DNA from 2 places in the Priestia sp. AB genome. Region 2 is predicted to be linked to the other one. Evidence: riboswitches for the same ligand, from Rfam matches in the RefSeq annotation. Region 2 holds a riboswitch; the other holds the start of a gene.
The links. Region 2 has a riboswitch for cyclic di-AMP ahead of POF52_RS04045 (APC family permease). Riboswitches for the same ligand answer to the same signal wherever they lie in the genome.
Positions count from the first base shown of each region.

Region 1: it holds a riboswitch for cyclic di-AMP, as region 2 does, so the genes downstream of both, kdpF (K(+)-transporting ATPase subunit F) here and POF52_RS04045 (APC family permease) in region 2, are expected to answer to the same signal.

Region 1 covers NZ_JAQMYN010000004.1:55,667-72,011, forward strand. The annotation lists gene POF52_RS13220 (oxidoreductase) at 1-742, opposite strand, end outside; gene lepB (signal peptidase I) at 833-1,387, opposite strand; gene POF52_RS13230 (CBS domain-containing protein) at 1,642-2,079, opposite strand; gene kdpDN (KdpD-like non-kinase potassium sensor) at 2,105-3,253, opposite strand; gene kdpC (potassium-transporting ATPase subunit KdpC) at 3,307-3,873, opposite strand; gene kdpB (potassium-transporting ATPase subunit KdpB) at 3,887-5,962, opposite strand; gene kdpA (potassium-transporting ATPase subunit KdpA) at 5,984-7,645, opposite strand; gene kdpF (K(+)-transporting ATPase subunit F) at 7,670-7,750, opposite strand; cyclic di-AMP (ydaO/yuaA leader) riboswitch at 8,129-8,269, opposite strand; gene POF52_RS13255 (hypothetical protein) at 8,285-8,422, opposite strand; cyclic di-AMP (ydaO/yuaA leader) riboswitch at 8,495-8,637, opposite strand; gene POF52_RS13260 (undecaprenyldiphospho-muramoylpentapeptide beta-N-acetylglucosaminyltransferase) at 9,013-10,080, opposite strand; gene POF52_RS13265 (CHY zinc finger protein) at 10,258-10,593, shown strand; gene POF52_RS13270 (ArsR/SmtB family transcription factor) at 10,613-10,927, opposite strand; gene POF52_RS13275 (putative quinol monooxygenase) at 11,132-11,416, shown strand; gene nfsA (oxygen-insensitive NADPH nitroreductase) at 11,446-12,183, shown strand; gene POF52_RS13285 (hypothetical protein) at 12,276-12,713, shown strand; gene POF52_RS13290 (DUF4397 domain-containing protein) at 12,829-13,509, shown strand; gene POF52_RS13295 (GrpB family protein) at 13,546-14,079, opposite strand; gene POF52_RS13300 (SH3 domain-containing protein) at 14,639-16,159, shown strand; gene rpsN (30S ribosomal protein S14) at 16,189-16,345, opposite strand, start outside.
Region 2 covers NZ_JAQMYN010000001.1:787,664-804,008, forward strand. The annotation lists gene spoVK (stage V sporulation protein K) at 1-295, shown strand, start outside; gene POF52_RS04015 (trimeric intracellular cation channel family protein) at 328-939, opposite strand; gene hflX (GTPase HflX) at 1,217-2,479, shown strand; gene POF52_RS04025 (methionine gamma-lyase family protein) at 2,494-3,756, shown strand; gene POF52_RS04030 (MerR family transcriptional regulator) at 3,947-4,354, shown strand; gene glnA (type I glutamate--ammonia ligase) at 4,438-5,772, shown strand; gene POF52_RS04040 (N-acetylmuramoyl-L-alanine amidase) at 6,501-7,559, shown strand; cyclic di-AMP (ydaO/yuaA leader) riboswitch at 7,751-7,893, shown strand; gene POF52_RS04045 (APC family permease) at 8,056-9,882, shown strand; gene POF52_RS04050 (cation diffusion facilitator family transporter) at 9,992-10,969, shown strand; partial or broken gene POF52_RS04055 (glycosyltransferase) at 11,008-11,473, opposite strand; gene POF52_RS04060 (hypothetical protein) at 11,577-13,022, opposite strand; gene lexA (transcriptional repressor LexA) at 13,236-13,853, opposite strand; gene yneA (cell division suppressor protein YneA) at 14,000-14,329, shown strand; gene POF52_RS04075 (YneB family resolvase-like protein) at 14,383-15,051, shown strand; gene POF52_RS04080 (DUF896 domain-containing protein) at 15,121-15,351, shown strand; gene tkt (transketolase) at 15,518-16,345, shown strand, end outside.

The DNA.
Region 1 (16,345 bases), on a different contig from region 2:
GACGATCAATCCACTCAAATGTATCTTCCACTTTATTTCCTAAATAGCCTTTTTCTTTGGGTGCTAATGTATATCCCACAATAAATGGTTTGCCCGCATGTGCTGCTCGACGCGTCACTTCACGAATAACTTCAAGTGCAAAAGTGAAGCGGTTTTCTGCGCTTCCACCATAAGAATCGCTCCGTTCATTTGCTTGCCTTGACATAAACTGCTGCAGTAAACATTCATTTCCTCCATCAATTTCTACTCCATCAAACCCGGCTTCCATAGCTCTGGTGGTAGCTTCGCCAAACGCTTGAACCATATAAGTTATATCGCGCTCGGTCATTTGAACAGGCTTTTTCCCTTTACGTTTATGAGGCTTTTCACTTGGACTAATGGCTTGCCATTTATTTTTCATTTCTACGCACTTTCTTCCCCCGTGTGATAGTTGAAGAATCGCTTTAGCACCTCTTCTATGAATCATTTGGGTTAGTTGATGAAGCTTTCGTATGACCTGATCACGATGAATGCCGATTTGACCATGTGCTACTTGGCCATTTTCTGTGATAAACGCGGGGCCGACAATTACCGTACTGACGCCCCCTACTCGTTTTTCGTAAAAAGTCAGATCGATATCAGATATTTCTCCGTTTTCCCGTGAAGCGTATGTGAGGATAGGTCCCATTGCTAATCGGTTTTTCATCTCAAGAGCATCAACAAATTTAAAATGCTTAAATAATTTTTCATAGGCTGTCTTCAATTAATTCACCCCTTTTTTCCTTAGCTTGCCCATCTAGAAGCCGAGTAGACATAGGCACAAAAAAAGAAATACCTTCGCCGGCATTTCTTTTTACGTTGTTTTTCTTATTTTTTTAATGGGGTAAAATACAAATTCGCTTTTTCCGACAATCCGTTTTTCATCAATGAGGCCTAGACCGTTGCGGCTATCCATACTGTACAGACGGTTATCACCCATTACAAATACTTCGTTTTTAGGTATTTGAACGGGTTCAAAATCTCCTGTAAGCTCCATATCCATGTTATTGGCAATTTGACGATTCGTTTTTAAATAAGGTTCACTTACTTTTTTATCATCAATATAAAGCTGATCTTTTTTCATTTCGATTTTTTCACCTGGCAGACCGATTACTCTTTTTACATAATGCTTATTCTTAGCCTCATCTTTAATAATCACAATATCTCCGCGGCGAATATCATGGAGCGAATACGACAGTTTATTCACAAACAAACGCTCTCCGTTATGCAGCGTTGGGTTCATTGAAGCGCCTTCTACAATATACGGAGAAAATAAAAATGCGCGAATCATAAATACCAGAGCGATAGCGAAGATAATAGTTTTGAATATGCTGCGTAATTGATCGCTTTTTGTTTTTTCCGTAGTCAATATACTTTGTCTCCTTTGTACAGCTCACTTTTCTTATGTAAAAAAGCAAGAAACCTCTTACTTTAACACTTATTCTAACTTAACCATAGAAAGAACTGAAATCAAATGTTTTATGTTATGTAAAAAAAGAACCTCTAACAAATGTTAGAGGCTTACATTACGCAAGTTTCGTCTTTACATCTCTTATTATAACATTAATTATATAAAAAGAGACTACCTTTTATGTAAAAATTATGTTTTTTACGCAAACTTAACTAAATCTTCACATTTAAAGGCGTTTCTCCATGTATAAAAAGTTGAGAGATACAATACTCTATAATTTCTCTTCGCCGCACGAGTCCAATAAAAATATTTTGATCATCTACAACTGGTACAAAATTTTGTTCAGACGCACGTGACAAAATACTTTCCATTTCATCATTAATGGTGATAGGTTCATAATCACGATGCCTTGGGACCTCTTCAATTCGCAGGTGTTCTAGCTCATGAAGTTCTATATGTTCTAGGCTTTTTAGCTTCCATAGCAAGTCTCCTTCTGCCAAAGTCCCTACGTATTCTCCTTTTTGGTTAATGAGCGGTACAGAAGAGTAGCGGTGATACTCCATTTTCTCCAATGCTTGACGGACAGTTGACCGTGTCGACAGGGTAACGACTTCTTTTTTAGGGAGTAAAAAAACGCAATATTCACTCATATTCTCCTTTTAGTATACATCCATTTTATTGTGATTGCTTTGCTGAATCTGAAACAATATGAATGTCGATGTTATGAGTCTGTCTCATAATCGTATTCACAATAGACCCTTTTCGAATCTCTTCCCACCTTGTCCTGGCTGATTGCCCTAGTAAGATTTGAGTAACGCGATACTGCTTGGCTACGTTCACAATCACTGCAGCTGGTTTTTGCTTTTTAGCTTCTTCAACAATTAGCGAGGCGTGAAAGCGATCAGCGAATTCCCGCCACTCTTTAATTTGTGCTTTTTGCCTTTCAGTTTGCTCGCCTGTAAAAACATGAAGCAGCAGTAAATCTGCTTTCAATCGGTTCGCCATTCTCCAGCCTCTTCGAATCAATTTTTCAGCTGTTTCACTGTATTGAATGCATACTAAAATGCGTTCACGAATGCCTGTTACGCCAATTTCATGGGCATGAATGAGCTTACCGTCCACTTCATCCGCTACTTCTCGGAGCGTTAATTCGCGAAGAGCATGGAGATTCGCGAGCTTAAAAAAAGACTGCAGGCTTTGTTCAATTTTATGAACTTCGTATATTTTGCCTTCACGAAGACGCTTTTGCAGCTGTTCCGGCGTAACATCGACAAGCTGAATTTCATCTGCTTGCTGAATAAATAAATCTGGCACTGTCTCACGAACTTTTACCTGGGTAATGGCATATACGAGATCATGCACACTTTCCATATGCTGAATATTCATTGCTGACATGACTGAAATGCCTTGGTTGAGCAGGTAAGAAACATCTTCAAAACGTTTTTTATGACGGCTTGTCGGAACATTTGTATGAGCAAGTTCATCGATAATTACAACTTTTGGCCGCCTTCTTACAATCGCCAGCAAGTCAAGCTCTTGTAATTCTTTTCCTTTATAAAAAACGGTTTCTCTTTGGATTACTTCTAGATTTCCAATCATCCCTTTAGTCTCGTGCCTGCCGTGTGCTTCTATATATCCAACTACGACATCTACGCCTTCTTTGACTAAATCGTGCGCATCTTGAAGCATTTTATACGTCTTTCCTACTCCAGGCGCCGCACCGATGTAGAGTTTAAGCTTTCCGCGCTTCTGATCATGAAGTTCACGCAATAGTTCTTCCGGAGTTTTTCTTCGAAAGTATGGATGAGCTTCTTTTTCTTTCATTTTTCAGGCCCCTTTATCACACTCGCTTCAATACATGAAGCGAGTGCATGTAATTAGCGCTCTGGTTGAACAGCCAAATTTAGCTCTACTACATTTACTCGTTTTTCACCAAAAGCTCCTTGCTGAGTGTGTTCTTTGATCAGCTCTTTTAGCGTGTTGGTTTTAACGTGCGCCGCTTTTGCAACGCGTTCTACTTGTGCATATGCAGCTTGTGGCGTAATGTCAGGATCGAGTCCAGAAGCTGAATTTGTGACGGCATCAATTGGAATTCCTTCTTTTGGCACCTCGTTTTCTTTTTTCCAAGCCGCTACGGATTTCTCGATACGATTCGTAAGATCTTTATTTGAAGGTGCTAAATTTAACGACCCAGATCCTGCCCCGTTATAATCAATACTAGAGACTCTGCCATGGAAAAATGCATCGCTTGTAAACTGTTGCCCTATGAGCTTAGAACCGATAACTTGATGATTGTTTGAATAGATTAAGCTGCCGTTTGCTTTATTTGGAACAGCTTCCTGAGCAATGCCTGTCATCACAACAGGATAAATAAGACCACAAAGAATTATCATCATAATTGTTAAGCGAACAATTATGCTTCCCGTTCGTTCTATTTGTATCATCGTTTCTTCTCCTCTACATTACAAATGAAAGTAGTAAGTCAATTGCTTTAATCCCAATGAATGGAACCAATACCCCGCCTAATCCATAAATGAACAAATTTTTTCGCAGCAGTGAGTTAGAACTCATCGGCTTATATGCAATTCCCTTCATGGCTAAGGGAATTAACAGCGGTATAATTACCGCATTAAAAATGAGCGCTGACAACACCGCAGATAGAGGTGAATGCAGCTTCATTACGTTAAGAGCCTCCATTTGCGGAATCGCCAAGGTAAACATCGCTGGAACAATCGCGAAATACTTAGCAATATCGTTTGCGATACTGAATGTAGTTAAGGCACCCCTTGTCATTAATAGCTGTTTTCCAATTGAAACGACTTCAATAATTTTAGTAGGATCAGAATCCAAGTCCACCATATTTGCTGCTTCTTTAGCTGCTGAGGTTCCGCTGTTCATTGCTAAGCCAACATCAGCTTGAGCAAGTGCAGGGGCATCGTTTGTCCCGTCACCTGTCATGGCAACTAGCTTTCCTTGCTGCTGTTCGTATTTAATCACTTGAATCTTGTCTTCTGGCTTGCATTCCGCAATAAATTCATCTACTCCAGCTTCTTTTGCAATGGTTGCTGCGGTTAGCGGATTATCTCCTGTACACATGACTGTTTTAATGCCCATTTTACGAAGTTCCTCAAAGCGTTCTTTCATTCCTGGTTTTACCATGTCTTTTAAATAAATCAAGCCATAAATTTTATCATCAGCGGCGACGGCAAGCGGCGTGCCACCGGCTCCTGCAATTTCGTTTGCTTTTTGCTGCAAATCAGAGGGAACCATCCCGCCATTTGACTCTACCCATGCCGTGACGGCGTCCACTGCCCCTTTTCGTACAGATACATTCTGTAAGTCAATGCCGCTCATTCGCGTTTCAGCTTTGAATTCAACAAACGTTCCTTCGGTTTTTCTAAGGTCTTCTACTCCCATGCGGTTTTGAATAAAATCAACAACTGAGCGCCCTTCTGGTGTTTCGTCATAAAGAGAAGAAACAAACGCCCATTTGTAGAGTTCACGTTCGTCTGTGCCTTCTACAGTCGTTAATTGATGAGCCATTCGGTTTCCAAACGTAATTGTGCCGGTTTTATCTAAAATAATTGTATTGATGTCACCAGCTGCTTCTACTGCTTTTCCTGACATAGCGATCACGTTAAACTGCGTGACTCGGTCCATCCCAGCAATTCCAATGGCTGATAATAATCCTCCAATCGTCGTAGGAATGAGGCAGACGAGCAGTGAAATTAAAATAGCCGTGTCCAGTTGAAAATGTAAGTAGTTTGTAAATACAGGAAGCGTCACAACAACTAGTAAGAAAATAATCGTCAGACTTGTTAAAACCGTATTTAGCGCAATTTCATTTGGCGTTTTTTGACGCTCTGCTCCTTCAACAAGCGAAATCATTTTATCTAAAAACGATTCACCTTGCTCACACGTAATTTTAACTGTAATTTCATCGCTGACAACTCTTGTACCTCCAGTTACAGAGTTAAAGTCCCCGCCTGCTTCTTTCATAACAGGTGCCGATTCACCGGTAATGGCCGATTCATCAACAGATGCAAGTCCTTTAATGATTTCTCCATCTCCAGGAATCATTTCGCCTTGTGAAACGATGACGATATCTCCTTTTTTTAGGTGCGATGCCGAAACTTGTATTATTTGCCCTTTTTGAAGTTTATTAGCTGTAATATCACCTTTCGATTGCTTTAATGAGTTTGCCTGTGCTTTTCCTCGACCTTCTGCTAATGCTTCTGCAAAGTTTGCAAAAACAATTGTAAAAAATAACACGAGGGATACGGTAATATTAAAGCATGCGCTTACTGTACTTTCTCCGAAAAGGTCTGGAACAACAGCTAAAAAAAGCGTAATAACAAACCCGATTTCTACTACGAACATGATAGGGTTTTTTATCATCGTTCTTGGACTTAGCTTGATAAAAGCCTGCTTTACTGATTGAATAAAAATCGATGAAGCTTGTTTATCTACAGAACCTTGAATGTGACTGTTACGATCTAATTCAAGATTATTCGTAAAATTCCGTTTATTCATTATAATCCTCCGTTTTCTTGATTACAGTGTCAAATACTCAGCAACCGGCCCAAGTACAAGCACTGGGAAAAACGTAAGTGCTCCTACAATAACGGTAGTTCCAATTAAAATGCCGCTAAATAAAGACGTATCCGTTTTAAATGTCCCAGGTGTTTCAGGAACAAGCTGCTTAGATGCTAGTGAGCTCGATACCGCCAGCATCGTAATTAGTCCGAAGTAGCGTCCAATATACATAACAATTCCTGTAGAAATGTTCCAAAACGGAGTTGCGTCGCCGAGTCCTTCAAAACCGGATCCATTGTTTGCTGCTGACGACGTAAATTCATACAGTGCCTGGCTTAACCCGTGAAAGCCTGGATTTGATATACCTTCCATTCCTAAATGAGTAGTGAGCGCTACGGCTGTTCCTCCTAAAATTAACAGCGGCTGCAGAATAAGCGTTACAGCGATGAGCTTCATTTCTTTTCCTTCAATTTTTTTACCTACGTATTCTGGTGTTCTGCCAACCATTAAACCTGATAAAAATACGGCGATGATGACGTACATCATGACATTCATAAATCCTGCTCCGACACCGCCAAATACGGTATTTAACATCATATTGCCAAGCGTCAATAACCCGGTAAGAGGCGTAAGGGTATCGTGCATCGCGTTAACCGCGCCTGTTTCACTCGCTGTCGTCACGATGGCGTACAGAGTTGACATGCCGACACCAAAACGAACTTCTTTTCCTTCCATATAACCGCTCGCTTCATTTAAATGAAAAGCATCAAGTCTTGGGTTGCCGCCCCACTCTGTTACAAACGCTGTACTTAAGATAACAATAAAGAGCATACTCATCGATATAAACAAGATGCGACCTTGTTTACGCTGTCCGATCATTTTTCCGTACGTAAAAGGAAGTGCAGTTGGCAATAAAAGCATAAGGACGATTTGTAATACATTGCTCCACGCATTAGGATTTTCAAATGGATGAGCTGAATTGACACCAAAAAATCCCCCTCCGTTGTTGCCTAGCTCTTTGATTGAAAGAAAAGAAGCAACTGCTCCCCTTGCTATTTGCTGTGTTGCCCCTTCTAATGTATGGGCAGTCACCGTTCCGTTTAACGTTTGAGGAACACCTAAAAACGCAAATAAAATGCCTGTTATAAAAGCGATAGGAAGTAAAACACGCGTAATTGATTTCACAAAATCAACAAAAAAGTTTCCCATTTCCTTCCCTGCCAACCCGCGAATAAAAGCGATTGCTACTGCAAGTGCTGTTGCAGGTGCAGCAAACATCATAAATACAACGGCGGCCATCTGCGAGAAATAAGACAAACCTGATTCACCGCTGTAGTGCTGCAAGTTCGTATTTGTCATAAAACTAATGGCCGTGTTAAAAGCAAGGGCCGGATCCATTCCTTTGATGTGGCTTGGGTTAAGCGGCAGTACCCCTTGAAACCGGAAGATAAGATACACCACAAAAATCATGAACGTATTCGCCAAAACGAGAGCAAGTGCATATTGCTTCCACGTCTGATTATGCCCTTTAATTCCTGCCGCTTTAAACATCACCGATTCTATCTTCCCTACTAAGCTAGTGTTTTTATCGTTTGAAAACACATTCGCTATATAAATACCTACGGGCTTTGCAATAAGCGCTACAAAAACAAGCAGCAGCGCAACTGATAGTAGAAAAATCCCCACGTTTTATTCCTCCGCTTATTAAAATTGTTCTGGATTTAACAGTACATATACTAAATAAATTAAAACAAGAACTGAAATACCTAGCAAAATGAACGACATGTTCACTTCTCCTCTCTTTCGTCTACTACATGAGACGACCAGCAAATAATTCCGTACATAGCAGCTGTTAATATGGCAAGTGTTCCAAGCATGATCGTATCCAAGTTGCTCCCTCCTAACTGTTTCTTACCACCAATGATTAAGCGTAGCGACTGTTTCTGTGCGTAAAGCATCACGCCCAAGTGAGCTAGCAGCGAAAGGTTATCTTTGATTGTTTAATCCTCACGTATTGTTGATCTCGTTTTAAAAGCCCTACTATATCCTCTTTACGGTGCAGACATAACCTGCTCTCCTATTTTCCCCATTAAAAAAACCGCAGAAGAGAGTCCTCTTCCGCGGTTTAATGCACGACAAATAAGCCGTGATCGACACGAATTTTTTTACTCCCAAAACGCTTACGGAGTTAGCTGTCGGATTCGGGTTATGGAAGTAACCCTACTCAGTTAAGAGATTCACCCCTAGTACATACGTACAAAATATTGGGTCCCCCGCTCATGATTGATTAAGCGTATATTTGTTATTTAATTTTTAGACTTAATTATGGTTTTTCCTGCTGCGTTTAATACTTTGATTAGCTAACGTAGACAAATAGCGGTTTGCTAGATCAAAAGATTGCTGATCGCATATTGCTCGATATTCAATCATTTGAATCATTTGCTTAGGTAGATGCATCTTGACGCTCCTTTCACCTATATTTTGAAAGGAACGCGCTATCCGCTGCTATAGAAAACGGCCACGATTACACCATCCTCTCTCTTAACGCTTACGAAGTTAGCTGACGGGTTCGGGTCAAGAAAGTAACCCTACTCAATTATGAGATTCACCCCTAATAATTGGGTCCTCCGCTCTTCCCCTCTCTTTCAGGAAAGACTCAGCGTGTCACTGTGGAACGTTTCATGAGAGTAATCTTACTCCTGTTAAAATTTACTGTCAACAACATTTTTTGAAATTTTAAAAGCTTTATTTTTCCATGGGTATTCATTATTTTAAAATAATAGATTCAAAGAAAAAAAGGTTGTGATATAACTAAATGTATCCCTTCTAAAGACGAACAAATGGGATACATCAGCTGAGCCGATTGTGACACTGCAATTGATTTTCGTGCAAGACTTCGCTTTGTCCTCCAATCAACTGCTAGAAGGATCTGAACAGGTGAAACCTACGTTCACTTTAACAAAAAAAAAACGAACCACTAATCAAAAACCTTGATCAATAGTTCGTTTTTTACTTCGGCTAAAGTACGTTTGTCTCAGCCTCTTTTTTTAGTTCATTTTCTCAATTTCATTTACAAGAATTGAAATGGCATCCGTTTTTGTTGCTTCACGCATTGTACGCTTCATCGTACTTGCCTGCTGCTGAAGCTCATTTACTTCACGCAAAAACACTTCCTTTGTTAACTGTTCTTCTTCCACAACCATACAGTAGCCTTTTTTCTTAAAGGACTGTGCATTTAAAATTTGATCTCCCCGGCTTTGTGCTTTTGACAAAGGAATAATCATCATCGGTTTATGAAGGGCTAAAAACTCAAAGATAGCATTTGATCCGCCGCGTGTAATCACATAATCAGTGGCCGCTAGAACATCTGGAAGCTGTTCATTTACATATTCTAACTGACGGTAGCCCGACTCTTTTTCAAGGCTTGTATCAACATTGCCTTTTCCGCACAGGTGTACAATTTGAAATTTCTTTTGCAGTTCAGGCAAGGACTCTCGAACAATTTCATTGATGCGACGTGCTCCTAAACTTCCGCCCATAATGGTTAAAATTGGGCGCTTATCATAAAAACGAAGCCAGCTTTCCCCGTTCGCTGCGCTTCCGCTAAATAATTCTTTTCGAATAGGTGAACCAACAACCTGCACTTTTTCTTTTGGAAAATAGTTTGCCGCTTCATCAAAAGAAGTGAAAATTTTAGTGGCAAATTTCTGCGCAATTTTATTTGCCAGTCCCGGTGTTAAATCACTTTCATGAATGAACACGGGAATGTTTAGAGATTTAGCAGCCATTACAACAGGAACTGTGACAAAACCGCCTTTTGAAAACACAAGAGAAGGCTTTAACTTTTTCAGCACGCGACGTGCATCGCCAACTCCTTTTGCTACTCGAAATACATCTTTTACATTTTCCATATCTACGTATCGACGCAGCTTCCCGCTTGAAATCGCATGATATGGAACGTTTAATTTTGTAATTAATTCTTTCTCAATACCATTGTGAGAACCGACATAATGGATATCCCATTTTTCACTGTCTAATTCTTTCATAATGGCAATGTTTGGTGTTACGTGTCCAGCTGTTCCGCCTCCGGTAAAAACGATAACTTGCTTACTCATTTTTTCTTCCTCTCTTTACTTCACTTAATCGATCTGTTTTGACATCAATTTTTATCTGATCTTTTTAGCATGCAATCTGACATGTAAAACGATGGTTTTATTATAGCATTTTTCTTTTTACATATGTATGATAAGGCGTATAAAAGCATGCTATACTTTTCATAGGGAGTGATGATAATGAACAAATCTGCACCCATAGTAAAAGGTGATACGGTAGATTCCGAAACGCGCTGTACGCACTATCATACGGATAAAGATATTATCGCAATAAAATTTTATTGCTGTAATACATATTATCCATGCTATCAATGTCATAACGGATATGCTGATCATGATATTAAAAAGTGGCCAAAAGCTATGTTTAATGAAAAAGCTATTCTTTGCGGAGTATGTAAACATGAGCTATCAATTCATGAATATTTAACCTGTAACTCGACTTGCCCTCACTGTCGTTCTTCTTTTAATCCTGGATGCAGCCTGCATGGACACATTTATTTTGAACAAAAAAGCTGAACAAAACATTGTTCAGCTTTTAAAATAACTGCTCATCTATATTTATAATGGAAGGAAGCAGACCTGGGAACAATTCCTCAAGTTCTTCTAAACGCAAGGAATAATAGTGCTGCGTACCTTCTATACGCAGTTTGATAATTCCAGCTTCGCGAAGTACTTTAATATGATGTGATAGCGTTGATTTTGATACATTTAATTTTTGATAATACGAACAGGTCTGCTCCTTTCTTGTCGCTAAACACTGTACAATTCGCAGCCGGTTAGGATCACTCAACGCGTGTAAAATAGGCGTTAATTTAATTTCAGATTTCGGTGGTTGATAAGGTTTTCTCATGCTTAAAATATAACACAGCTTCTTTTGTGTATCAATGTTCGATAACTTTCGAACTAAATTCCTTGCACTGTTATTTAATCGGTGTTATAGTTTCATTGTTCGATGATATTCGAACTTATCTTCATTTTAATCATAAATTGAATGAAAGATTAAAAACAAAACAAATAATATAAAGCACCATCATTATTAAAGGAGGAATCACCCATGATTCATTTACAAGCTTCAATGAAAGTTAACTCAGCAAAAAGAGAAGAATTTTTAGAAAACGTACAAGAACTAATTAAGCATTCTTTACAAGAAGAAGGAAACAGCAACTATCAACTATTTGAAGATGCTTTTACACCTAACACATTTATGATGATTGAAGAGTGGAAAAGCGAAGAAGCAATTCAAGCACACAATAAATCAGCTCACTTCCAAAGTTTTGTAGCATTTGCTCAAACTGGCGTACTTGTAGCACCTTTAGATGTAAAAACATTACAAGGTTAATCATAACTTCTTTGAAAGGATGACGCCTCATGAATGAAGCAATTCGTACAATTCAAGATCATCGTTCTATCCGTCAGTATACAGACGAAGCAGTAAGTGACGAGCATTTAGATACAATTATTCAATCTGCTCAGTCAGCCGCTTCTTCTATTAATGGACAGCAAGTGACTATTATTAGCGTCCAAGATAAAGAAAAGAAGAAAAAACTTTCAGAGCTTGCCGGCAACCAAGCGTGGATCGACCAAGCTCCTCTATTTTTAATCTTTTGTGCAGATTTTAATCGTGCTAAGATTGCAGCTGAACTTAACGATGCTCCCCTTGGCGTAACCGATGGGCTTGAATCAATTTTAGTCGGGGCAACTGATGCTGGAATTTCTTTAGAAGCCGCAACAGTTGCAGCAGAATCACTCGGTTTAGGTACAGTCCCAATCGGAGGAATTCGCAGAAAGCCGCTAGAAGTCATTGAACTGCTCGATTTACCGGAATACGTATTCCCAGTAAGCGGTCTTGTGGTTGGACATCCGGCAGATCATTCTGCGAAAAAGCCTCGATTGCCACAAGCTGCTGTGCACCATCGTGAAAGCTATAATCACGACTTAAAGTCATTGATTCAAGACTATGATGCTGAAATGGCAGAGTATATGAAAAAGAGAACAAACGGTGCTGATGACCGCAACTGGTCACAAACTGTATCAGCTATTTATAAAACCATTTATTATCCAGAAGTTCGAGCGATGCTCGAAAAACAAGGATTTAAATTCGAATAACCAAAAGCTGCGATGAACATCGCAGCTTTTTTATCTACTTTAACAACGTGCTGAATAGACTAAAAGTAATACTCAATAAATGAGGTGTTGATATGGAGTTTATTTTAATTTGTAATTTTCTTTTAAGCGCAACCGCAGCGTTTTTATTGGTGCCGGCTTTTACAAAAAAGCACACTCTTCACGTGACTTTACTTTCTCTCCTTTTCCTCCTTTCAATTGTTCCGACTTTTCTTCTTGCTAATCCACATATCGGCGTTTTACCTTGGGCTATTCGAGACGGTCTTCTATTGTTCGCTGCTTTCCTTTTCTTTTGTTTAACCTTCACTTCAAACAAATGGAAAACGCTTTTGTTTTTTCTTCTATTTTTACTGTCGATTGCTCCTCTTTCCTACGTCGTATATGATGACTTCACGCATACGTATATAGATGCCAATATTGGGCTTGGCCTAGGCTTTTTACTGACATGGCTCTTAACAGCTCTGTACAATATTTTGGCTATTCTTCGTTTTTTTCGTCAGAAATCTCAGTAAACACATCAAAAGTTAACAAACAAACGAATAGTTGATTTTATTTAGTATACGCTAACAACTGCACAGTCCTTCTCTTTACATAAAGCTGTGTATACTAAAAAAGGAGTGATACTTGATGAAACGACTATTCGTAATGGTAGCAGTGATTGCCTTCTTGGCACTTAGCCGCATGTTAGTATTTGCCGCTGAAACACCTCCTGCTGCAGATGAGCGAACAGCTCAAAATGCAGAAGTTCGCATCGTTCATGCTTCACCGGATGCTCCGGCTGTAGACATTTTTGTGGATGACAAAGCTTTAGTAGAAGGAGCAAAGTTTAAAGATGTCGCCAACTCTTTGCCTTTGGCAGCCGGTTCTCATAAAGTAGAAGTATACGAAGCGAAGACAAAAGGAACAAAAGATTCCATCATCGAAGTTACCCTTGTTGTAGACGGTGGAAAATCGTATACAGTGGCCGCTGTAAATAAAGCAGAAAACCTTGAACTACAGGCTTTCACGAATAATAAGCAAGGAATGGATGGAAAAGCAAGCTTACGTGTTGCTCATTTATCTCCTGATGCTCCTGCGGTAAACGTAGGTCCTAAAGGTGCTGCTCCTTTATTTAAAGATCTGTCTTTTAAAAGCATTTCAGGTTATCAAGTAGTAAATCCGGGTTCGTATGATCTATCTGTTTCCACGGCAGATGGAAAAGAAATACTAAATCTTCCTGGAACAAATCTTCAAAGTGGTAAAAACTATACGGTTCTCGCAGTAAATACTGCTGACAAGCTTGAGCCCATTGTTTTACAAGATAATTAATTAAAAAAAACGTCATTTCAATTGAAATGACGTTTTTTATAGACTGCGCTGAATGAATTCCTCTTTTTTGTACTCATAGGTAGAAATATCGTTCCACAGTCGTTTTGAAAGCTCGTATTTCATACCTTCATATTTTTTTCTAGCACGTTCGTTCGAGCGTAACTGCTCCCTGAAATTAATTCGTTCGTTCCAGTAAGGTGATTCACTGACCGTTACGTACACATGACTTCTTCTCGCATCATGTGGAATGAGCTTACGGGCATTTTTAGCTGTCATAATTGGAGGGTAGTGTGCAGCTGGAACGCCTTCTTTTAATAAGACAAACATCTCTTTTTCCGCTACATATACGTGAGATTTATTTTTTAATATAGCGCGCACTTCATTTATATCTTCTTCGCGTTTGACTCCGATTAAAATATCAACGATTGGTGAACCAGCCAATCCTGGAACGGACGTGCTTCCAATATGTTCGATGTCTACTGAAAAATCTTTTAGTGTATTAAGCAACGCTTCTTTTTCCATTTGATACAAAAGCGACCACTTTGTTTCATACTGAACAATCTTTCGCATATCAGTTTCCACCCTTTCACTTTTTTATACTGTACCATGTTTCAAAGTAAAAAGAAAGAATTTTCTAACTATTTACTTTTAGTTTATGCTACGAGCTTTACACCCCTCCAGACAGGCTTTGTATTATTTTATATATTTTTGTTATTTTTATTCTAAATGTTTCATAATTGTGGATGTTTCCTCCTCCAAAAGATAGATAAGCTTTTATTTTCTATCTCTCCTCTATCATATTCACACTCAGCTGTTTTATACTATTTTACGTTCTTACTAGTAGAAGACATATCCTCAAAATGTAGATGAACAAAGGATTAAAGGTCTTTAATATCGCTAAATTCTACCTTTAATATAACTATATTTTACATTAATGTAAAATTTACCCCTAATGATGACGGCTAGTTCAAATTCATTATACAATTGAATTTCGACATATAGTATGATGGATAATATCGGTATTATGAGATAATAGTAGATTTAACTCAAAATTTTGGACTATTTGCCGATATATGCTTTGTATACCAATAACCTTATGTTGAAATTTGTAATTTGCAAGGAGGAAAAAATGAATAAAAAACATGTCATGTACACAGCCGTTTCTTCTGTTCTTTTAAGCTCTTCATTGCTTTTGCATTCAATTGATGCAGATGCAGCTGAATCGGCCAAAGTAACTGCTACATCGTTAAATGTACGTGCAACACCTAGTACAAGCGGTGCTATCGTTGGAAAAATAACGAAGGGAAACACCGTTGATATAGTAGATGAAAGCAAAGGATGGGCTAAAATTACCTATAACGGTAAAGAAGCTTGGATTTCATCTCAATACATAAATAAAACGCAAATAAACAGTACGTCTACCGCAAATTCGACATCGAAGTCAGCGGTCGTTAATGCGAGCTCATTAAACGTTCGCTCTTCTGCAAGCACAAGCGCATCCATCGTGACAAACTTACCGCGAAATGCAAAAGTAACGGTGGTAAAAGAAAGCGGGTCTTGGTCACAGATTAAAACGGCAAGCGGTCAAACGGGCTGGGTAGCAAGTCAGTACCTACAAGCAAGCTCCGGTTCTTCTACACCGACTAATGACTCTGGTTCTGCGGCAACCAAGCCAGCGGTCGTTAACGCCAGTTCATTAAACGTTCGTTCTTCTGCGAGCACAAGCGCGTCCATTGTGACGAACTTACCGCGAAATGCAAAAGTAACCGTGTTAAAAGAAAGCGGATCCTGGTCCCAGATTAAAACAGCAAGCGGCAAAACAGGCTGGGTAGCAAGTCAGTACTTACAAACAGGTTCTGGACAGTCTTCACAAACAGCCCAGTCGATTCAAATTACAAAAGCTTCAAATTTACGCACTCAGCCGAGCTTAAGTGCTGGAATTATCCGTGTAGCAAAAGCAGGTGAAAGATTCAAAAAAGTAAACGAAACGAATGACTGGGTGCAAATTCAGTATTCTGCCAGTCAAACAGCATGGGTATCAAAAGGGTTAACAGCTGCGGCTGATTCTACAACTTCAGCTAGTTTGCCTTCCTCATCTGCTGCTTTAAAAGATAAAATTATTGTAGTAGACGCTGGGCACGGCGGATATGATCCTGGCACGTCAGGCAAGTCATCGATTGAGAAAAATTTAGCGTTAACAACAGCAAAACTTGTGGCAAGCCGCTTAGCTAATGCTGGAGCAAATGTATTTATGACGCGTTCAAACGATACTTTTATTTCACTGAGCGGACGGGTGAATGTTAGTGAAGCAAAGCATGCAGATGCATTTATCAGCATTCACTATAACGCGTCTACTTCATCTTCTGCAAACGGCATCGCATCATTTTATTACAGTGAATCTAAAGATAAAGAATTAGCAAAATACATTCAAGAAAGCATGGCTGAAAACGCGCCTTCTATGAAGGATATGGGGGTTCGTTTTGGAGATTATTATGTTACTCGAGAAAACAACCAGCGGGCTGTACTTCTTGAATTAGGCTTTTTATCAAATGCTCACGATGAGCAAATTGTTTCTTCTAACGCGTATCAGCAGCAAATATCTACAGGTATTTACCAAGGGATCGCTCGATATTTTGCAGCTAATAAATAATAAAAGCCCTCATAATGAGGGCTTTTATACTACCAGCTTGCTTTTTTGACTCCTGGAATTTGTCCTTTGTAGGCCAATTCCCTAAACGCGATGCGTGACATTTCAAATTTTCTAAGATAGCCTCGCGGACGACCGGTAACGCGGCAGCGATTATTTAAGCGCGTTGGCGAAGAATCTCTAGGCAAT
Region 2 (16,345 bases):
TAGGTTTCCGTTTATTTTTGATTTTCCGGATTATGATGTAAATGAACTGATGGACATTGCCGGTCACATGATGAATGACAGACAGTATCAGTTTAGTACAGAGGCCTATAAAAAGCTAAAAGATCATTTTATGGACGTGAAGTACAATCAGACGCCTAGGGATTTTAGTAATGGTCGATATGTGCGAAACATTATCGAACGTTCCATACGTACTCAATCCATGAGGCTTTTAGAAGAAGAAAGCTTTGAGCGCAACGAGCTTCTAACTTTAACGTCAAGCGATATTCAGCTGTAAAAAAAAGCCTTTCGTTACGAAAGGCTTTTTTTCTACATATTTGGTTGTCGAATCGTTTTGATCGGCAGGCGCCATTTGTAAATATATGAACACATCCGAAGACCTACAAGTAAGATAAATAACGTATAAAGTTCTATAGGCGTATTTGTAATATGCAGCCCTACGCTAAATCCTGCAATAATCGCCCATACCGCATAAATTTCATCTTTAAGAACAGTAGGCTTTCGGCGTGCTAATAAATCTCGGATAATTCCCCCGCCGCTTCCTGTTAAGACCGCAGCTACAATAACCGCGCTAAGCGGATGGTTCATATGAGTGGCATAAAGCGCTCCTTGAATCGCGAATGCTGCAAGGCCAATGGCGTCCGAAAAGTTTCCCCATCGCTTCCAATGTTTTAAGATATTGTTTGGAAATAAAAAAGTGGCAGTGATAGATAATAAAGCAATCTGAAAAAAGAGTCCTTGTTCCCAAAGGGCAGACACCGGTACACCGATAAGCAGGTTTCGAATGGCTCCTCCGCCAAAAGCCGTTACGATTCCCAGTATGTAAACGCCTAAAATATCATACTCCTCTTCCATGGCAATGAAAGCTCCGCTGATTGCAAAGGCAATCGTTCCAATAATGCTAAGTACGTCCCAAGTCATGATGCTATCCCCTTTATTCTGTTTTCACCAAGTAGCGACTATTATTTTAAAATCAGGCAGCCTGATTCAAATTTTGATAATTAAACCAATTCAAATTGTATACAGAATTTCGTGATATTTCAATGTTTTTTTAATCATCGTTTTATAGATTTTAAAAAGGGTGTTAAACTAGTAAAAGACAATGTATTCTGTCTCTTTTGCAAAGATGGAGAAATAGACATTTTTTTGATATGATATGAATGATTTGTCAATTTAATAGTAAGGGAAGGAAAAATCTTTGACAGCAGAAATGAATACTGAACTTGAACGCGTAATTTTAGTCGGATGTCAGCTTCATGACGATGACGAACGTTTTGAATATTCAATGGATGAGCTAGCATCTTTAACTGAGACTGCAAAAGGCGAAGTGCTGGTAAGGTTAACGCAAAAGCGCGATCGCATTCATCCCGCTACTTATATTGGAAAAGGGAAAGTAGAAGAACTTGTGGCTCTTGAAGAAGAGTTAGAGCCTGATTTAATTGTATTTAATGATGAATTGTCACCGAGTCAAATCCGCAATTTGTCAGCAGGGTTATCTGCGCGTGTTATTGACCGTACGCAGCTGATTTTGGATATCTTCGCACAGCGTGCTCAAACGCGAGAAGGAAAAATGCAGGTGGAACTGGCTCAATTAAATTATCTGCTGCCTAGGTTAGTAGGACAAGGTACCGCTTTGTCGCGTCTTGGAGGCGGAATTGGAACAAGAGGTCCTGGTGAAACGAAACTTGAAAGTGACCGCAGACATATTCGCCGTAAAATTGATGAAATTAAGCGTCAGTTAAAGACAGTGGTAAGTCACCGCGAACGTTATCGAGAAAGACGTAAGCGTAATCATGTCTATCAAATTGCAATTGTGGGCTATACGAACGCTGGTAAATCGACGATCTTTAACCGCTTAACAGAGGCGGGTATTTTTGAAGAAAATCAGCTGTTTGCAACTCTTGATCCAACGACAAGACAGTATACGCTTCCGTCAGGACTAACGGCTCTTTTAACGGATACGGTTGGATTTATTCAAGATCTTCCAACAACGTTAGTAGCCGCGTTCCGTTCAACACTTGAAGAAGTAACCGAAGCTGACCTTGTTCTGCACGTGGTAGATTCTTCTAATCCAGATTACAACAACCACGAAAAAACAGTGCATCGCTTACTAGAAGAGCTGAACGTAACGGACATTCCGATGCTGACAGTTTACAATAAAGAAGATATGCAGCATGAACTATTTGTCCCATCCGCTTCCACATCTTTATCAATGAGCGCTTTTAAAGCTACTGATTTAGTGAAGCTTGGAGAAAGAATTCAAGAAGAAATGAAAAAAGAAATGGCGTTTTTTCATGTGCTGCTGCCGGCTTATGAAGGAAAAATGCTCGCTGAACTCAAAACGGTCTCTATTCTTGAGTCGTTAAAATTTAATGAAGAAACTGAGAAGTATCAGTGCAAAGGGTATATTGCAAAAGAGCATCCCCTTTACAAAAAGCTACAAACGCTTGAAGAAAGTTGAGGAACAAAGAAATGATGTTTGATCAGTTAAAAAACGGGGCACGCATTCGGGAACTTGCTGCAAAAGTAGAAAAACAAATTAAGCCTGTACATGAGAAAATTGACGAGCGCATTGAAGCAAATCAATTTCGGGTGCTGCAAAGCTTTCAGCAAAATCGAGTGAGTGATTCACATTTTAATCCGACAACGGGGTATGGATATGACGATCTAGGCCGCGATACGTTGGAGAAAGTATACGCGGACGTTTTTGGAACAGAAGCTTGCCTGGTGCGTCCGCAAATTATTTCAGGTACGCACGCAATTGGTATATCGCTGTTTGGTGTACTGCGTCCTGGAGATGAACTATTATATATAACTGGAAAGCCTTATGACACCCTTGAAGAAATTGTTGGTATACGAGGAAGCGGCGTAGGCTCTTTAAAAGAATATAATATTAGCTATAAATCAGTAGATTTAACAGCGCAAGGTCAAGTGGATTTTGAAGAAGTGAAAGCGTCTATTCATGAGCACACAAAGATGATAGGCATTCAGCGCTCAAAAGGTTACGGCATTCGCCCTTCTTTTACAGTCGCGCAAATAAAAGAAATGATTTCTTTTGTAAAGAGTATTAAGCCTGACGTTATAGTATTTGTCGATAACTGCTACGGTGAATTTGTAGAAACAATCGAGCCAACGCATGTAGGAGCAGATTTGATGGCGGGGTCGCTCATTAAGAACCCTGGTGGAGGTCTTGCTAAAATCGGCGGCTATATTGCAGGACGAAAAGACCTAGTGGAAGCTTGTTCATACCGAATGACAACTCCTGGAATCGGTGCAGAAGCTGGAGCGACGCTGTATAGCTTGCAAGAAATGTATCAAGGTTTCTTTTTGGCTCCGCACGTAGTCGGTCAAGCATTAAAAGGAGCGGTTTTCTCATCCGCTATGTTCGAAGAGCTAGGGATGCAAAGTGAACCGAAGTGGAACAGTGAACGAACGGATTTAATTCAATCCGTGCAGTTCGATGACCGCGATAAAATGGTTTCTTTTTGTCAGGCTATTCAATTTGCTTCGCCAATTAATTCACACGTAACGGCCTATCCTGCTTATATGCCAGGGTACGAAGATGATGTGATTATGGCAGCTGGAACGTTTATACAAGGAGCAAGCCTTGAGCTGACGGCAGATGGACCTATCAGGCCTCCTTATGTCGCTTACGTGCAGGGCGGGTTAACGTATGCTCACGTAAAAGTAGCAATATGCATGGCAGTAGATCAAATGCTGACGAAAGAACTTTTATAAAATATAAGATAGAAAGACTATTTTCTCCCCGCTAAGAAAGAAAAGATAGGCTTATAAAAATAAACGAAGTACTATTTATTTGTATAGAAGAAATGTTCAGAAAAATTTATGTTAGAATTACTAACATTCGGTTGACAGGTGAACTAACATAGCATACAATGTAAATAGTTAATCCAAAGGAGGAACTGAAATGAGTGACAACATTCGAAGAAATACGCCACTTTTCCCAATTGGAATTGTGATGCAGTTAACTGAGTTGTCGGCTCGCCAAATTCGCTACTATGAAGAACATGAATTAGTTGCACCAGTAAGAACAGAGGGAAATCGACGATTATTCTCATTTAACGATGTTGATAAGCTGCTTGAAATCCGTGATCTTATTGAACAAGGTGTAAACTTAGCAGGTGTAAAACAGCTGTTTCATCTTCAAAAGGAGCAAAAAGGGCATAAGCAAGAAGAAAAAGTTGTGGCAGCAACAGCAAAGCCAGAATTAACGGACGATGAATTGCGAAAAATGCTTCGTGCAGAACTTATGCAAGCAGGCCGTTTTAATCGAGCAACTTTAAATCAAGGAGATATGTCCAGGTTCTTTCATTAATAAAGTTATCAATATTTATGCCGTTCGTATGTGAGTGGTATAGATTATAAATATTATATAGAGATTTAGGGGAGGATCACACGATGGCAAAGTACACAAAAGAAGATATTTTCCGCAAAGTTCAAGAAGAGAATGTAAAGTATATTCGTCTTCAGTTCACTGACATTTTAGGAACAATTAAAAACGTTGAAATTCCAGTAAGTCAATTAGAAAAAGCGTTAGACAACAAAATGATGTTTGACGGTTCTTCTATTGAAGGGTTTGTACGTATTGAAGAATCAGATATGTACCTATTCCCGGACATTGATACATTTGTTATTTTCCCTTGGACATCTGAAAAAGGTAAAGTAGCACGTTTTATTTGTGACATTTACAATGCAGATAGAACTCCGTTTGATGGCGATCCACGTAATAACTTAAAACGTGTGTTAAAAGAGATGGAAGAGTTAGGATTTACTGATTTTAACCTTGGACCTGAGCCAGAGTTCTTCTTATTCAAATTAGACGAAAAAGGCGAACCTACATTAGAATTAAATGATAAAGGTGGCTACTTCGACTTAGCGCCAACTGACCTTGGTGAAAACTGCCGTCGTGACATCGTATTAGAGCTTGAAGAAATGGGCTTTGAAATTGAAGCATCTCACCATGAGGTAGCTCCTGGACAACACGAGATTGACTTCAAATATGCTGCTGCATTAAAAGCTTGTGATGATATCCAAACGTTCAAACTTGTTGTAAAAACAATTGCACGTAAACATGGCTTACATGCTACATTCATGCCAAAACCATTATTTGGTGTGAATGGTTCAGGTATGCACTGTAACGTTTCATTATTTAAAGATGGTCAAAACGCATTTTATGATGAAAACGGTAATCTAGAGCTAAGTGATACTGCTCGTCAATTTATCGCAGGTATCATCAAGCACGCACACAGCTTTACAGCAGTAACAAATCCTACTGTAAACTCTTATAAGCGTCTAGTACCTGGATATGAGGCTCCTTGTTATGTTGCATGGTCTGCTCGCAACCGTAGCCCATTAATCCGTATCCCAGCTTCTCGCGGCGTAGGAACTCGTGTTGAGGTACGTAGCGTAGACCCAGCTGCTAATCCATATTTAGCAATGGCTGTTCTATTAAAAGCTGGTTTAGATGGAATCAAGAACAACCTTGAAGCTCCAAAACCTATCGATCGTAATATCTATGTAATGACAAAAGAAGAGCGTGTTGAAGAAGGTATCGTAGATTTACCTGCAACATTAGCTCAAGCTTTAGATAGCTTCCAATCAAACGAAGTTATGGTTTCTGCATTAGGTGAACACTTAGCAGAGCACTTCGTTGAAGCGAAAGAAATCGAATGGGATATGTTCCGTACACAAGTTCATCCTTGGGAACGTGACCAATACATGAGCCAATATTAATTCCTAAAAGTCCGAGAGATCGTTTATACGTTCTCTCGGACTTTTTTGTTTTTCAAAATGAATAACATTGCGCATATTAAATATCGAACTAAGCTGTTTATAAAACAAGTATAGCTGCCTGTCGTAAAATTTACGGGAGGATTTTTGTTGTTTTGTTATATACAGGAAAGAATTTGGTTATATGAATTAAAAAGGATAAGCTTTTTGTCTCATTGAATCTATATGTAAAAGTAGTGTATAACAGATAGAGAGATTGTTTATGTGTTCACTCTGCACTTCAGTATAACTTCAGAGAATTTTCAGCCAGTCGTAGTGTCATTAGAAAATACTGTTGGAGAGGAATGGAATGAAAATGCAAGAAGGAAATTTTTTCAAAGGTTTAGTAATAGGCATATTAATAAGCATTCCAATTTGGATTATTCTCATTGTTATAGGCGTTCTGCTTTTTAAATAAGCCTGTTCTCATAATAGAATAGACAAAACTTTCCTTTTAGTGTATACTTTAAATGAAAATGATAATTATTATCATTTAATCAACGAATCAACACTCTGCATATAGCTGTCACTCCTTGAGAGCTATCCCTATTTAATATTCTGTCTACAACGCAGAATAAACCGTTGCCTTTGAGTAGCGGTTCTTTTTTTTAGTAATTTTCTACTTAGTAGGCTAGTATACGTAGCACTTTTTCCCCTCGTGCATATGTTAACAATAAGGAGGGACAAGTAATATGAAAAAAATCTATCTTGATGCAGGACATGGTGGGGCAGATGCAGGAGCAGTTGGAGCGAACGGACTGTATGAAAAAAACTTAGTTTTAAAAATTCAACAATATTTAATAAGCTATTTAAATAGCATGTACAGTGATTTTACGATTAAAACCACTCGTACCACAGATGTTTTTTTATCGTTATCTCAGCGAGCTTCTCAAGCTAATTCGTGGGGCGCAGATGCATTTATGTCTATTCACGTAAATGCCGGTGGAGGAACAGGATACGAAGATTATGTTTATAGAAGCGCTAGCAATGCCAGTAAAACGTTTCAATCGATTGTGCACGGTCAAGTACAGCCAACGCTGCTGTCGTATAATCATCCGAATCGCGGACGAAAATCAGCCAATTATGCGGTGCTTCGCTTAACAAATATGCCTGCAGTACTCACTGAAATAGCTTTTATTGATAGGAGCGCCGATGCAGCACTTCTTCAAAATGAAGCTTTTTTAAAAAGTATGGGTGAATCGTATGCTAAAGGAATTGCCGTATATTTAAATTTACCTCGCCGTGCAGTTCCAAATCCATCACCATCTCCAACACCGACACCGACACCAAATCCATCACCTTCTGAACCAGGTACAAAAACGTATACGATCAAGCAAGGAGATACGCTGTACAGTATTGCACAGAAGTACGGAATAACAGTACAAGCGCTGCAAGAAGCAAATAAAGGGCTTTCTGATCCTTTAACCCTACAGGTTGGAAAAACAATTGTTATTCCTTCAGGAACTTCACCAAACCCATCTCCAACACCGTCACCAACTCCACCTTCGGAACAATATCCACTTCCAAATGGAATTTTAAAACAAGGTGATTCTGGAGAAGCCGTGAAACAGCTTCAAAAAGCATTAAACGCAGTTAATTTTAAAGTAGGGTCAGTAGACGGAATATATGGAGTTCAAACGAAAGATGCAGTCAGACGTTTTCAGCTTGTGTATCTTCCTTATGATGTAGATGGCATTTATGGTCCTCAAACGAAAAACAAGCTAGCAGCCGTTTTAAAAGCAAAAAGTTAAAGCAAGAAGGTCTTCTGTAAGCAGGCAGAAGGCCTTTTGTTTTCCTCTTAAAAGCGCCTTAAGCACTATTTTCTGGTTTACGTAAAATAATGCTTTACAAACCATTTGTACGGGAGTATATTATCTAAGAACAAAGGATAGTTATGAAAGAAACATGTTATCAATCATACTCTTTAACCGAAAATTATATTGACCTGTTATCGCTTAATTCGTCAGAAGTGGGGGACCCAAATTTGTGCATTGTCACTTGGGGTGAATCCTTTTTTTAAAAGGTAGGGCTACTCTCATAGCCCGAATCCGACAGCTAACCCCATAAGCGTTTTGGAGAGGAGGTTTAAGCTGTGTAAAAACGCTGAGAACCCTTAGTGTTTTTTTTGTGCGTTTTTTTAACATAAAAAGGTATTTTTTAGGAATAATATCACTTATTCGTGAACTTGTAACGGAGCTTAGCAATGAACAGTAAATAGTAGCTAAGCAATCATCGGAGGGAAATTACGTGAACTATTCAGTTCTCAAAAGATTATTGATTGGAAAGCCGCTTAAAACAAAAGAGTTAGGCGACCAAAAACTTAGTAAGCTTAAAGCACTGGCTATTTTATCATCAGATGCCTTATCTTCAGTGGCTTATGGAACAGAACAAATTTTGATTGTACTTGCAACAGTCGGCGTCCTTGCCTATTGGTATTCGATTCCAATTGCGCTTGGGGTATTGGTTCTGCTGACGGCTTTAATTCTTTCATATCGCCAAATTATTTATGCGTATCCGCAAGGTGGAGGAGCTTATATTGTTTCGAAAACCAATTTAGGGGAAAATCCCGGGCTTATCGCTGGGGGATCATTGTTGGTGGATTATATTTTAACAGTTGCTGTGAGTGTTTCAGCAGGAACCGATGCTTTAACTTCGGCTTTTCCCACGCTGCATCATTACAATGTAGTAATTGCCTGTTTGCTGGTGATTTTTATTACCGTCTTAAATTTACGTGGTGTAACAGAATCCGCTTCCGTATTAGCTTATCCGGTTTATTTATTTGTTATTGCTCTTATTTTGTTAATAGCGGTAGGCTTATTTAAAATAGCGACAGGTCAAGTTTCACCTGAGCTGCATCCATCTCTCGGTACAGTAGTGCCAGGTATTAGTTTGTTTTTATTATTAAAAGCTTTTTCATCAGGCTGTTCGGCATTGACAGGTGTAGAAGCTATTTCAAATGCAGTGCCTAACTTTAAAGAGCCAGGTGCAAAAAATGCTGTTCATACATTAATGCTGATGGGCGGTATTTTAGCCGTTTTATTTTCTGGCATCACGTTTTTAGCTTATTGGCTTGGCATTTCTCCAAAAGCAGATGAAACGGTTGTATCACAAATTGCATCGAGTGTGTTTGGACGAAATGGATTTTATTATTTTATTCAAGGCACAACAGCTCTAATTCTAGTGCTAGCGGCGAATACGGGCTTTTCAGCTTTCCCTTTGCTGGCTGTCAACTTATCGTCTGATAAATACATGCCAAGAATGTTTCAAATTCGTGGCGATCGATTAGGCTATTCAAATGGAATTGTGACCCTTGGAATTGCTTCTATTGTCTTAATTGTAGCTTTTAAAGGAGCGACTGAACAATTAATTCCTCTTTATGCAGTCGGGGTGTTTATTCCATTTACGCTTTCTCAAACAGGCATGATTGTCAAATGGCTTAGAGAAAAGCCGGCCGGCTGGCAAGGGAAGCTAACCATTAACTTAATTGGTGCCCTCATTACCTTAACGGTGCTAATTATTTTGTTTACAACGAAGTTTTCACAAGTATGGTCCGTGCTCATTTTCTTACCGGTTATTGTCTATATTTTTCATCGCATTCATACGCATTATGAAGCGGTAGGAGAGCAGCTTCGCATTAAGCAAGGAGAAAAGATTGGAAAGCTTGAAGGAAGTGTGGTCATTGTTCCTGTAGCAGGAATGACAAAGGTAGTAGAAAATTCATTAAATTATGCAAGAACGATTGGCGATACCGTTATTGCAGTGCATGTGGCCTTTGATCGAGAAAGCGAAAAGAGAATGGAAGAGAAGTGGGAGAAGTGGCAGCCTGATATTCGTATTGTTACGTTTCATTCTCAATACCGCAGCTTAGTGCGGCCGCTGTTTCGATTCATCGATATGGCTGAGGAAAAAGCCCGGGAAAATAATATGGCTATTACGGTCGTTATTCCGCAATTCATTACGAAAAAAAGCTGGCAAAATATCCTTCACAATCAGTCCAGTCTGTTGTTAAAAGCACATTTGCTTTACCGTAAAAATGTAATTGTTACAACTGTACCGTACCGTTTTAAAAAATAATGAAACATGACTAAAAACCTCCAACTTGTATGTCGGAGGTTTTTAATTTTTAAATTCACATACACTAACCGTAATCGAATCTCATCAAAGGCGCAAACGGAGGGATTATATGAGTGAATTAATTAAATTGTTGCGAAAGGGAAATAAATCCGCCATCATGGCCGCTGTAGTTAATACCATTATCTCTATCATTAAAGGTATTGCCTTCGCTTTAACAGGGAATGTAGCAATGTTTGCTGAAACGATGCACAGCTTAGGCGATGCAGCTAATCAGTTTTTTGTCTTTATAGGTTCGGCATTAAGTAAAAAAGCCCCGACCAAACGATTTCCAAACGGTTTCGGCCGATTGGTTAATCTCGTTCTATTGGGAGCGGTTCTTGTAGTAGGGATTATGGCGTTTGAAACGATTAAAGAAGGATATCACCATATTCTTCATCCGACGAAGTCTTCAGGCTTTATTTTAAATATTGCAGTACTTGGCATCTCGGTGTTACTTGAGATGTTTGTCCTATTTAAGGCAATGAAAGAAATTTTGCACGATGTCGGAATGAATACTACAGAGGTCAATGTTTTTACCCAAAGCTTTGTTCATTTAAGGAAAGCAAAGCCAGCAACCAAGCTGGTCTTTATGGAAGATCTAGTAGCTACTGGAGGAGGCGTATTGGCGTTAATAGCCGTTTTCATTTCACGGTTTACACCTTTTCACCAAGCTGAAGGAATTGCTTCTATTTTAATTGGGCTTATGATGTTTTTTGTGGTAGGACGAGTATTTTTAGATAATGCTGCTGGAGCGCTTGGTGAAGCAGATAAAGAAATGGAAATAAAAATTGGCGCGATTGTCATGCAAGATGTACAAGTGCGTGATATTCAAACATTAATGGTGATGAAAGAAGGAGAAGAGCTTCACGTTGAATTAAAAGTAGAAATTGATCCTTCTTTAACAGTGGCAGAAGCTGATGACATTAAAGATCGTCTGGAAAATCGTATTTTACAGGAAAAAGGAGTAACGGATGTCATTATTGAATTTGATGAAGATGATGGAATTCCGGACTGGGCGCCAAGTGATTTACAGCTTCAAAAAGAATAAAAGCAAGGAAGAAAACAACTGTTTTCTTCCTTGTTTTTTTAGCTATATACTTTTTCACGTACGTTCGGAGAATCTGTTGAAGCTTTCGAGAAGTTAATGGTTTCACGTACAACGTAAATAGGTCTATTTTTACTTTCATCGTAAATTCTTGCGATGTATTGTCCGACTAGACCTAAACCAAGTAGCTGAATACCGCTAAAGAAGGTGATAGCTACCATAATAGAAGTCCAGCCAGGCTGAATGTTTTTACCTATCAGCCAAACAACAATCGAATATTAAAACTAAAAGTGATACAAAAACCGATAATAAGCCAATAACCATTACTAAACGCAAAGGCTTCGTTGAAAACCCAATAATTCCATCTGAAGCAAACTTGATCATCTTTTTTAAAGGATATTTTGTTTCACCAGCAAAACGTTCATCGCGCTCATATTCTACATATGTTTGCCTGAAGCCAATCCAAGACATCATTCCTCGTACAAAACGATTACGTTCAGTCATTTGAAATTACAACAGCGGCATAACGTTTGATAAAAGAGTAAGCGGAGTAGGAAAAAGATTTCGTAATAGAAAAAGCTGTTTGCATCCATAAGTATGCGAACAGCTTTTATGTTTTAAATCGATCTTTTAATAAATTCCATAGGGAGCTCACTCCGAGACTAATGCTGATCAGAATTCCTGATAGAGCTACTATTAAAGCGATATATTCAAAGATAGAAAACTGCTTCATACTATCCCAATTGATGTTTCCCTTTAGCTTGCTAATAACTAAATTCATTCCGTAAATACCGGAAAGAACGGTATAAATCGTTAAAATTAATAATAAGTAATTGTGACGCTTGGCCGCAATTTTCTCTTGATTTTGATACAAAGTACCAAGGGTTTCTTTGACTTCTTGATAAAGAGAATTGATGTGGAAGATTTTTTTAAAGAGCTCAGAAAACTCTTGACCTTCTGTGCGAGAGCTAATTTCTAAAAATAAATATTTACCTGAAAATACGGTAATAGAGCGGATTAGTCGCTCAATGCCCTCTGAATTTTTATGAAACGTGAGCTGAGAATACTCATAAGATAGTTTTAGCAACACGATTTTATAGAAAAAATGCAAAAATAAATTATAATAATGCTGGCCAAATAGATGATTCATCAAAAGCTGATCCGTTTTAGAGTCTGTCGATTTAGAAATACACGAAAACACATGGTCTGTTATAACGTAATAGGTTTCAGGAGCCCATCTGGAGTACACGTGTTTGGTATTATACGTTTTAATATACTCGTGGTTGTGTGCAGAGATAAACGGTTTCCCGTCAGGCGTATAGCTATTTAGCTGCCCAGTACGAAATAAAGTTGTGGAGTTAATCTCTTGCTCTTGATTTACCGTTACATAACTTAATACAAACATCCGTTCATCGATAAAATAAGGAAGGCTCCCTACATGCTGTTCACGCGTGGCTTCTTTTTTGATGTGTTCGTTCAAAAATGGCGCAAGCTGTGAAAAAATATAATCCTGTACTTTGCTATAGCGGTGATGTTCATAGGTAATGGTGGATCCATGCTCTTCAGCAAGCTTCGGTTCTAATACACGAAAATGATTCATGAATTCTAAAATGTCATCATAGGTGTAATGATTATGACTCATCTCAGTGCGAATGGTCATGACGCCAATCTCAAAAGGACATAAAAAAACATCCACAGACAGCACGTTGCTAGACACGGTGGTGGAGGAAGTTTGTAGCGTAACGGTATGGTCTATTTTTTTTGAAAATCGAAGCAAGCCTTCTTTTTCGCAGGAATCAGGGAATAGAATACATTCAATGTAAGGAAGAAAATATTGATCCAAGCTATCATGAGATACGTAATACTGTTCTCCGTAGTATTCTTTTTCTACATGTTTGTTTTGAATGGAAAAAAACTCAAACAAATTTTCTTTCAGTGCATGAACAAGCTGCTCTTTATTTTTTCGGTCAAAGGAAAAAGGAAAAAGAAACATGTTCATTGCTTTGGTAGGTACAATGGTTTGAAATGGTTCTGTTTTCCTTGGTGTATTGGTCATAAACTACATCCTTCTTATAGTCGGTTGTATTTCCTTGTAAGAGTCGAGGAAATGCAGGTAGAAAGTAAAAAAGGTAAAACAAGATTTACAAAAACCGTTCTACCTGCCTGCGATGATTCAACGTATCATTTATAATATGCCAATTTTTTTAGAAAACAAACGTAAAAAAACCAACTAACATCATGATTAGTTGGTTTTACATACAGTATCTGATTAGTGAATCGTGCGATATACACCAGTTACTTTTCCTAAAATCGTTACGTGGCGAAGAATAATAGGCGCCATCGTTGAATTTTCAGGCTGTAAACGAACGAAATTTTCTTCTTTAAAGAAACGTTTTACCGTTGCTTCGTTGTCTTCGGTCATAGCGACCACAATATCTCCATTATTAGCTGTTTGCTGCTGACGTACGATTACCATATCGCCATCTAGAATACCTGCTTCAATCATACTTTCTCCCATAATTTCAAGCATAAATACATGATCATCTGGAGAAACAAATTTATCTGGAAGAGGGAAATATTCTTCCACATTTTCAACGGCTGTTATAGGCAGACCCGCTGTTACTTTACCGATAACAGGAACATTTATGACATTGCTTTTAGGGATGTTTACTTCGTCTAGTTGAAGAACTTCGATTGCTCTTGGTTTTGTCGGATCTCTGCGAATTAACCCTTTGCTTTCTAAACGAGCTAAATGTCCGTGTACAGTGGAGCTAGAGGCTAATCCTACCGCTTCCCCAATCTCACGCACAGAAGGCGGATAACCTTTTAATTTTACTTCATGCTTAATAAAATCTAGTATGTCTTGTTGACGTTTTGATAGCTTCATATTTTTCACCTCGATTTTAGCTATTCTTTAGGTGAATTATACCACGTGATGTGTCAATATACAAACATAAGTTCGAAGAATTCCATTGACAGAAACAAATGTTCTCACTAAAATAAGAACATATATTCTGATAGGGGGATCATAATATGCAACAATTCTTACATTCTATGAAACATTACGCTATTTTTTTTGCAGTTATCGCTGCACTTACATATGTATTGACGCTGGTTTTAGGAGCGGATAAAGTAGATTTAGACAAATATTCAACGGTTACTATTACAAAAGGAGATACGCTTTGGGAATTGTCCAACAAGTATCATAATCACCATCATTTGACCACCAATGAATTTGTCAAATGGGTTGAAGACGTCAATGACTTAAACTCAGACACTGCGCAGTCTTTATCTCCTGGAGATAAATTATATATTCCTGTTTTAAAAAAAGAGTTACATAATCAAGTGGCAATTGAACAGTAGTGTGTAACGGTCGTTCCTGAATATTGTTAGAAGCCGAAAAGGTCGTGATAAAAGTGGATGCCATTATTTATTGCCGTGTCAGTACGGATAAAAAAACCCAAGAAACATCTTTACAGCGCCAGCAAGAAGAATTAAAAAAGCTTGCTGATCTTCACCATCTAGACGTAAAAAAAGTCGTAATGGAAAAAGCAAGCGGATATGAAGTAGACAGAGAGGGTATTTTGGATGTTCTTCATACAATGAAAGAAGAAAAAATATCTGTGTTGCTTATTCAAGATGAAACACGATTAGGCAGAGGAAATGCCCGAATTGCGCTGCTTCATGCTTTTCATAAAGAAAATGCTACCATCTATACGATTAGTCATCAAGGCCAGCTTCAGCTTTCAGAATCTGATTCAATGGTGTTAGATATTATTAGCTTAGTGGAAGAGCATCAGCGGAAATTACATAATGCTAAAATTAAAAGAGGAATGAAAAGAGCTGTAGAAAACGGTTATCGTCCGCAGCAAAATTTAAAAAATCAAGGAGTTAACTCGGGAAGAGAAAAAAAAGAAGCGCCAATTGAAGAAATTGTCCGCCTTCGTCATAACGGCTTAACCTTTGCTGAAATCTCAGTTACGCTAAAAGGTTTTGGCTATAATATTTCAAAAGCGACGGTACATCGCCGCTATCAAGAATACCAAGAGAGTGCTCAATCTCTTGATAAAACGAAAGAGATTTAGTAAGATGACTACATGTTGCCGGAACGGTTCGGTAATTTTAATTATTGATTATAAGGAGATAGGTTTTATATGCTATCAAAAGATAAACTTGCTCGTATTAATGCTCTTTCAAAAAAGGCAAAGGCTGAAGGTCTGACAGAATTTGAAGCGAAAGAACAGCAAGAGCTACGTCAGGAATATTTAAAAGTTTTCCGACAATCTATGACAAATCACCTTCATACGATTAAAGTTGTGGATGAAGAAGGTAAAGATGTTACGCCTAAGAAGTTAAAAGAGAGTAAAAAGAAACGTCTTCACTAAGACGTTCTAGTAAAACTAGAGGAGTGTTCCCTCTAGTTTTTTGTATATTTTTAATAAGGCACACAAAAACTGTAAAAGTGGAAAATTTTTTGGTTCAAGTATTGTACAAATAAGCAAATCATTAGTATGATAACATATGTACATAGTTTTGAAAGGAATGAAGAGTATGACACAACGTATTGAAGATCTTTCGATTGCAACAATTCGTACTTTATCAATCGATGCGATTGAAAAAGCAAATTCAGGTCACCCAGGTATGCCAATGGGAGCTGCTCCAATGGCATATACATTGTGGACAAAATTTATGAACATCAATCCAAAGAATCCAAACTGGTTCAACCGTGACCGCTTTGTATTATCAGCAGGGCACGGATCGGCACTATTATACAGCTTGCTTCATTTAGCTGGATATGACTTATCAATTGAAGACCTTAAAAACTTCCGTCAATGGGGAAGTAAAACACCAGGTCATCCAGAGTTCGGTCATACAGCAGGTGTTGATGCAACAACTGGCCCACTAGGACAAGGTATTGCAATGGCTGTTGGTAAAGCAATGGCAGAACGTCATTTAGCTGAAACATACAACAAAGAAGGTTTAGAAATTGTAGACCACTTTACGTATGGTATTTGTGGTGACGGAGACTTAATGGAAGGTGTATCTGCTGAAGCAGCTTCATTAGCAGCACATTTAAAATTAGGACGTTTAGTTGTTTTATACGATTCAAATGATATTTCTTTAGACGGAGATTTAGATCGCTCGTTCTCTGAAAACGTAGAAGATCGTTTCAAAGCTTACGGATGGCAAGTAATCCGCGTTGAAGACGGCAATGACTTGACAGCGATTGCAAACGCAATTGAAGAAGCAAAAGGCGATTTAACACGCCCAACACTAATTGAAGTAAAAACAACAATCGGATTTGGTTCTCCAAACCACGCGGGTACTTCTGGCGTGCACGGTTCTCCATTAGGTTCCGATGAAACAAAATTAACAAAA